One region of the Bradyrhizobium sp. CCBAU 11386 genome, then DNA from elsewhere that is predicted to be linked to it. Evidence: riboswitches for the same ligand, from Rfam matches in the RefSeq annotation. Region 1 holds a riboswitch; the other holds the start of a gene.
What was found. Region 1 has a riboswitch for S-adenosylmethionine ahead of XI09_RS39310 (O-succinylhomoserine sulfhydrylase). Riboswitches for the same ligand answer to the same signal wherever they lie in the genome.
Positions count from the first base shown of each region.

Region 2: linked by a shared signal. The riboswitch ahead of metX (homoserine O-acetyltransferase MetX) and the one ahead of XI09_RS39310 (O-succinylhomoserine sulfhydrylase) in region 1 are both predicted to bind S-adenosylmethionine.

Region 1 is NZ_LBKA01000257.1:237,876-241,730, forward strand. Features, by position in the region: gene XI09_RS39300 (hypothetical protein) at 1-553, opposite strand, end outside; gene XI09_RS39305 (2'-deoxycytidine 5'-triphosphate deaminase) at 831-1,967, opposite strand; SAM riboswitch at 2,048-2,127, shown strand; gene XI09_RS39310 (O-succinylhomoserine sulfhydrylase) at 2,202-3,389, shown strand; gene XI09_RS39315 (SGNH/GDSL hydrolase family protein) at 3,461-3,855, opposite strand, start outside.
Region 2 is NZ_LBKA01000193.1:8,282-12,136, reverse strand. Features, by position in the region: gene metW (methionine biosynthesis protein MetW) at 86-748, opposite strand; gene metX (homoserine O-acetyltransferase MetX) at 763-1,965, opposite strand; SAM riboswitch at 2,057-2,136, opposite strand; gene XI09_RS13590 (chorismate mutase) at 2,353-3,201, shown strand; gene hisC (histidinol-phosphate transaminase) at 3,234-3,855, shown strand, end outside.

The DNA.
Region 1 (3,855 bases):
CGAGGTGCCGTGCGAACACCAGTCGCTGGTCGAGTTCGAGCGGATGGTCGTATTGATGATAATAGCCTTCGAGCCCGTCCTGGCCGTCGACGCTCTGCTTGGTGCAGACGAAGCCGAGGCGCAGATCCCCGAGCGCAACACCGTTGTTGGCGTGCCAGCCGCGCAGCATTGCGCGAGAGACCTCGCCCGGCACGCCGCAGATCGCGGTGCCCTTCCAGATCCAGCGCGGCGGCGGATAGCGGATCCAGGCCTTAACGTCGCTCTCATACATGTATTCGACATGCACGCCGCCGATCCAGTTGGAGAGATAGTGATATTGAGCAGCCGCGACCGCCGGCGGCAGATGGCTGAGGCCGAGCTTCTCAAGCCCCGGCAGGAACCGCTCCTGCTGCTGGCGACGGAACACGCGGAAGACGAACTCCGCGGCATCCGCCGTGCCGCGACGCGTGACCACGGTCAGGATGAGGCCGGTGAAGTAGGCGTGATAGAGATCGGCGACCGCGCGCCAGCGTTTCCATTGGGCGTCCTGCGCGGAGTCGGCTGGCGTGGTCATGTTCGCTCCCGGCTTGTTGTTTTGCGGGAGTGTGTCATCGCGGATGGGACGGCGCAACATGCCACAAGCTCGGCGTCATCGCCCGCGAAGGCGGGCGATCCAGTATTCCAGAGGCGGCTGTGATTGAATCGAGACGCCGCGGCGTACTGGATTCCCCGCCTTCGCGGGGAATGACGGCGGTGGCAAATTTGCTTGGATTGTAGCCCGCATGAGCGAAGCGATATGCGGGGAAACAGCTCCCGGATGTCGCTACGCTCATCCGGGCTACGGAATAGCGCTACACCCGGAAATGCTTGCTCAGCTTCAAGCCCTGCGCCTGGTAGTTCGAGCCGATGCGCTGGCCGTACATCGCGTCGGGGCGGGCCAGCATCTTCTCGTAGACGAGGCGGCCGACGATCTGGCCGTGCTCGAGGATGAACGGCACCTCGCGCGAGCGCACCTCCAGCACGGCGCGCGATCCCAACCCGCCGGCGCCGGCATAGCCGAAGCCGGGATCGAAGAAGCCGGCATAGTGCACGCGGAATTCGCCGACCAGCGGATCGAACGGCACCATCTCCGCGGCAAAGTCGGGCGGCACCTGCACGGCCTCTTTCGAGGCGAGGATGTAGAACTCGCCGGGATCGAGGATCAGGCTGCCGTCGGGACGGGCTGAGATCGGCTCCCAGAAGTCGTCGACCGCGTAACCGGAGCGGCGATCGACATCGACCACGCCGGTGTGGCGCTTGGCGCGGTAGCCGACGAAGCCGCTGGCCTTCTCGCCGGAGAGATCGACGGAGACGGCGACGCCGCCGGACAGATCGGCATCGTCGATGTCGACGAGGCGCTCGGACGCATGCAGCGCATCGAGCTCGTCGGCATTGAGGATGGCGTCACCGGTTCTGAAGCGCACCTGCGACAGGCGCGAGCCCTCGCGCACCAGCACCGGAAACGTCTTCGGGCTGATCTCGGCATAGAGCGGGCCGTGATAGCCGGCGCCGATCATGTCGAAGCGGCGGGTGCCGTCGGCGATCACGCGGGTGAAGACGTCGAGCCGGCCCGTCGAGCTCTTCGGGTTCGCGGCCGCGACGATCTCCGGCGGCAGCGCGAGGCTTTCCAGCAGCGGCACGATGTAGACGCAGTTGGTCTCCAGTACCGCGCCGTCGGCGAGGCTGAACTCGTGCAGCTTCAACTCGTCGATGCGCTCGGCCACCGTGGCGCCGGGACCGGGCAGGAAGCTGGCGCGGACGCGATAGGCGATGTCGCCGAGGCGCAAATCGAGGCTCGCCGGCTGGATCTGGCTTTCGACGAAGTCATAGGCGGGCAGGATGAGGCCGCCCTCCGCCATCGCCGCGATCATGCGGTCGGGCAGGATACCATTGGCGTCGGCGGCGATCGTGAAACTCAACCGGGGGTCCTCGTCAGGGGTCAAACGCATCCGGACATGTGGGAAATACTGGCCTTTTACGGCTATCCGATGGACGCCTTGACGGAAAGGCCATTGCGGAATATGAGCATCACTTATCCCGTGGTGATTTGAGCCGGCCGGCTTGCAGCCACGTTAAATAAGTCGCTAAACAGGCCGGGGACCTCTGTGATCCCGGCCCGTGGATATATCCAGGCCGGTTTTTTTGTGACCGTTTTCGACGAGACGGTCATGTCGGAGGTACCTATGTCGAAGTCGCCTGCCACTTACCGTCCCGAAACCCGCCTGGTCCATTCCGGCACCCTGCGCTCGCAATTTGGCGAGACGTCGGAGGCGCTGTTTCTGACCCAGGGCTACGTCTACAACAGCGCCGAGGAGTGCGAAGCGCGGTTCAAGGGCGAGGACCCCGGCTTCATCTATTCGCGTTATTCGAACCCCACCATCGCGATGTTCGAGCGCCGCATGATCGAGCTCGAGGGCGCCGAGGCGGCGCGTTCGGCCGCGACCGGCATGGCCGCGGTGACGACCGCGATCCTGGCGCCGCTGAAGGCCGGCGACCACGTGGTCGCCTCCCGCGCGCTGTTCGGCTCGTGCCTCTACGTCATTCAGGACCTGTTGCCGCGCTACGGCATCGAGACCACGCTGGTCGACGGCCTCGATCTCGACCAGTGGCAGCGGGCCTTGCGACCGAACACCAAGACGTTCTTCCTGGAGAGCCCGACCAATCCGACGCTCGACGTGCTCGACATCCCCGGGATCGCCGAGATCGCGCACAAGGGCGGCGCGCGGCTCGTCGTCGACAACGTGTTCGCGACCCCGATCTGGCAGAGCCCGCTCGCGTTAGGGGCCGACGTCGTGGTCTATTCCGCGACCAAGCACATCGACGGCCAGGGCCGCTGCCTCGGCGGCATCATCCTGTCCTCGGAAGCCTTCATCGCCGAGCACCTCCACAATTTCATGCGCCAGACCGGGCCGTCGATCTCGCCGTTCAACGCCTGGGTTCTGCTCAAGGGCCTGGAGACGCTGGCCGTGCGCGTGCGCGCGCAGACCGACACCGCGGCCCGCGTCGCCGAGGTGCTGGCGAGCCATCCCAAAATCTCGCGGCTGATCTATCCCGGCCGCGCCGATCATCCGCAGGCGGCGCTGGTGAAGAAGCAGATGCGCGGCGGCTCGACGCTGGTCGGCTTCGAGGTCAAGGGCGGCAAGGCGGCCGCGTTCCGCGTGCTCAACGAGCTCAAGCTTGCGAAGATCTCGAACAATCTCGGCGACGCCAAGAGCCTCGTCACGCATCCGGCGACCACGACGCATCAGCGCCTGAAGCCGGAAGACCGCGCCGCGCTCGGCATCAGCGAGGGTTTCATCCGCTTCTCGGCAGGGCTCGAGCACGCGGACGATCTGATCGAGGATCTGACGGCGGCGCTGGAGAAGGCGTGAGGGGCGAATAGCGAGTAGCGAATGGCGAGTAGAAATCCCCATTCGCTATTCGCCATTCCCCATTCGCTTCCCTACATCGGCCGGTACGCCCGCACATCCCCGGGCACGTTGACCCCGAGCTTGATCTGGCCGACGGAGCGGATGATGTCGTCGCCGAGCAGCTGGGCGAAGCAGGCATAGCCCCAATCGTTCATGTGCAGGCCGTCGGCGATGACGAAGCTCTCGACCGGGATCGATTGGTTCTCGTGCCAGTCGCGCATCACCTCGAAGCGCGGGAAGATGCCGACGTGACGGAGCTCGGCGACCTTGCCGAGCAGCTTCACCATCTTGCCGGCGTTCTCCTTGCGCTGGTTGACGGCCGGCGAATATTGCGGATCGACCAGCACGATATCGGCGCCGCCGGCGGCCTGGATGCGGGAGATGCCGTCCTCGACCATCTTCGCGGTGTCGCCGGGATCGAGGTTGC
Region 2 (3,855 bases), on a different contig from region 1:
CAGGCCCGGAATCCATCGCTCGACAAACGCTGTGGTACGATGGATTCCGGGCTCGCGCTTCGCGCGGCCCGGAATGACGGCGGGACTACTTCCCTCCGCCGCGCGTCAGCAGAAACACCCCCTGCTCGCCGAACATGTTCCACACCCACCAGGGCAGGTTCAGCGGCACCGGGCGGCCATAGAGATCGAGCGCCACCGAGCGTTCCATCTTGACGTTGATCTCGTCGCAGAGCTCGACGAAATCCTTGATGGTGCAGAAGTGGATGTTGGCGGTGTCGTACCAGGTCGCCGGCAGGTTCTCGGTGCGCGGCATGTGGCCGCCGATCAGGAGCTGGAGCCGCATCTTCCAGAAGCCGAAGTTCGGGAACGAGACGATGGCGCGGCGACCGATGCGCAGCAGATTCTCCAGCACCACACGCGGCTGCCGCGTCGCCTGGAGCGTCTGCGACAGGATCACGTAGTCGAAGGCATCATCGGGATAGTTCACGAGGTCGGTGTCGGCGTCGCCCTGCACCACCGCGAGGCCCTTGGCGACGCAGCGGTTGACGCCCTCGCGCGACAATTCGATGCCGCGACCATCGATGCCGCGGGTCTCCAGAAGCTGGAGCAGATCGCCGTCGCCGCAGCCGACATCGAGCACCTTCGAGCCCGGCTTGACCATCTCGGCGACGAGCAGATGGTCGGCGCGAAAATGACCTGATCGTTCCGAGTCAAGGCCGCCCAGCGGCAGCACTTCCTGCACTGACATCCTGGCCACCCTTGTTAGCTATTCTTGCCGTTGAGTCCGCGCGCCTTGCCTGCCGATTCCAGGAAGGCGCGGGCGATGTCGAAGAATTCGGGCACGTCGAGCAGGAAGGCGTCATGGCCGCGATCGGTCTCGATCTCGGCAAACGACACCCGCGCGCTCGACGCATTCAGCGCATGCACCAGCGCGCGCGATTCCGAGGTCGGAAACAGCCAGTCGCTGGTGAAGGAGACCACGCAGAAGCGCGTCTTGATGCCGGTGAACGCCTTCGCCAGCACGCCGCCATGGTCGCCGGCGATGTCGAAATAGTCCATCGCGCGCGTCAGATAGAGATAGGAGTTGGCGTCGAAGCGCTCGACGAAGGACGAGCCCTGGTAGCGCAGATAGGACTCGACCTGGAAGTCGGCGTCGAACGAGAAGGTCGGCAGGTCGCGATCCTGCATGCGCCGGCCGAACTTGCGGTGCAGCGCGGCGTCGGAGAGATAGGTGATGTGCGCCGCCATCCGTGCAACCGCGAGGCCACGATGCGGATGGATGCTGCGATCGGCATAGCCGCCATTGTGCCAGTCGGGATCGGCCATCACGGCCTGGCGGCCGAGCTCGTGGAAAGCAATGTTCTGCGCCGAGTGCCGCGTCGAGCAGGCAATCGCCAGCGCGGAATACACGCGCTTGGGGTAGGCCGCCGTCCATTGCAGCACTTGCATGCCGCCCATCGAGCCGCCGACCACCGCGAACAGCGTGTCGATGCCGAGCCGGTCGAGCAGCATCGCCTGCGCGCGAACCATGTCGGGGATGGTGATGACCGGGAAATCCAGGCCCCACACTTTGCCGGTCGCGGGATTGATCGAGGCGGGCCCGGTCGAGCCCATGCAGCCACCGATGACATTGGCGCAGATGATGAAGTATTGGCTCGGGTCGAGCGGGCGGCCCGCACCGACCAACGTTTCCCACCAACCGGGCTTGCCGGTGACAGGGTGTACATTGGCGACATGCTGGTCGCCGGTCAGCGCATGGCAGATCAGGATTGCGTTGGAGCGATCGGCGTTCAGCTCGCCATAGGTCTGGTAGGCGATCTGGAACGGCGAAAGATCGACCCCGCAGTCGAGCGGCAACGGCTGATCAGCGCCGAAGTGTGCGACGAGCGAACTCGGATGATCCACTTCGTGCGACCGTTCATCGGCACTGATCGCGGGAATGGGAATCGACGTGACGCCAACCATCTGACCATCGACCTCGTTTGCGATCGGACTTCAGACCGCTACTTGCATCAGGCCATGAAAAACCCGGCCTGAACGATAGGTTCGGCCGGGATCGGAAGCGTCCCCGGCCTGTTTAGCGAGTTTTTTAACGTGGCTGCAAGCCGGCCGGCTCAAATGACCACGGAACAGGCAAAACTTAGCGGCTTGGACGGTTTCCGTCAAGATACGGTCCGGATTAACCAAATTCGTCCCTGTCGCGTCAGCCGAAAGGGCCCAATTTCCCTTTGCATTTCTCTTTGCTTTCGCCGCTCCGACTGCCTAATCAAGACATCGACCGCAGCGGGTCCGACCTTACCGATCGACTTGGCCGACCCGCATTGGAACGCCTCTCAACAGCACTTGCCAGATATGTCCCAACGTCCGCCCGCGCCACCATCGTTGCAGGAATTGCGCAAGGAGATCGACGCGATCGACGAGGGCATGCATCGCCTCCTGATGCAGCGCGGCGACATCATCGACCGCCTGATCCAGGTGAAGCAGACCCAGGAGGTCGGCTCGGCGTTCCGGCCGGCGCGCGAGGCCGACATGATGCGGCGGATCGTGGAGCGTCATCGCGGCATCCTGCCGCTCGATACGGTCGAGAGCATCTGGCGCGTCATCATCGCGACGTTCACTTACGTGCAGGCACCGTTCGCGGTGCATGCCGACATCTCGGTGAGCGAGCCCGCGATGCGCGATTCCGTGCGATTCCATTTCGGCTTCACCGTGCCTTATGTTGCGCATTTCAGCGCGCAGGCGGCGGTCGAGGCGGTGGCGAAATCCAAGGGCGACCTGGCGCTGGTCTCGGCGACTTCCAGCCGGACCCCGTGGTGGCTGGAGCTGGAAGCCGAAGGCGCACCAAAGATCATCGCGCGGCTGCCTTTCGTCGAACGCGCCGACCATCCGGCCGCGCTGCCCGTGTTCGCGATCTCGCGCGTCGCCGACAGTGCCCTGGTGACGGAGGTGGAGACCTTCAGCGTGCGCGTCTCGGGGTGGAATGCCGAGATCGCGCGGGCGCTGTCGCCGCTCGCCGACATCGTGGCGGTGCCCGATACCGCCTTCGACGGCGCAGCGCTGCTGGTCTCGGTTACGAGCGCGAGCAGCATCGACAAGATCAAGGCTGCCCTGATCGAGGCGGGGGCCTCGGTGCGCTCCACGGCCCTCGTCGGCAGCCACGCAACGCGCTATACGGTGCCCCCGACCGGGTCGAAATCGTAAGTCACGAGCCGCCTGCCATTCCGGAGTTGAAGATGTCCCGCCCCGTGCCGAACCCCGGCATTCTCGATATTGCGCCTTACACGCCCGGCAAGAGCCCGGTGCCGGAGCCGGGCCGCAAGGTGTTCAAGCTCTCGGCCAACGAGACGCCGTTCGGTCCCTCGCCCAAGGCGATCGAGGCCTTCAAGAAGGTGGCTGATCATCTGGAAGACTATCCGGAAGGCACCTCCCGCGTGCTGCGCGAGGCGATTGGCCGCGCCTTCGGTCTCGACCCCAACCGCATCATCTGCGGCGCCGGCTCGGACGAGATCCTCAACCTGCTCGCCCACACCTATCTCAGCCATGGCGACGAGGCGATTTCGACCACGCACGGCTTCCTGGTCTACCCGATCGCGACCATGGCGGTCGGCGCCAGGAACGTGATCGCAGCCGAGAAGAACTTCACCGCTGACGTCGACGCCATCCTGAAGGCGGTGACGCCGCGCACGAAACTGGTCTGGCTCGCCAACCCGAACAACCCGACCGGCACCTATCTGCCGTTCGACGAGGTCAAGCGCCTGCGCGCCGGGCTGCCCTCGCACGTGCTGCTGGTGCTGGATGCCGCCTATTCCGACTACGTTTCTCGTAACGACTACGAAATGGGGATCGAGCTCGTCG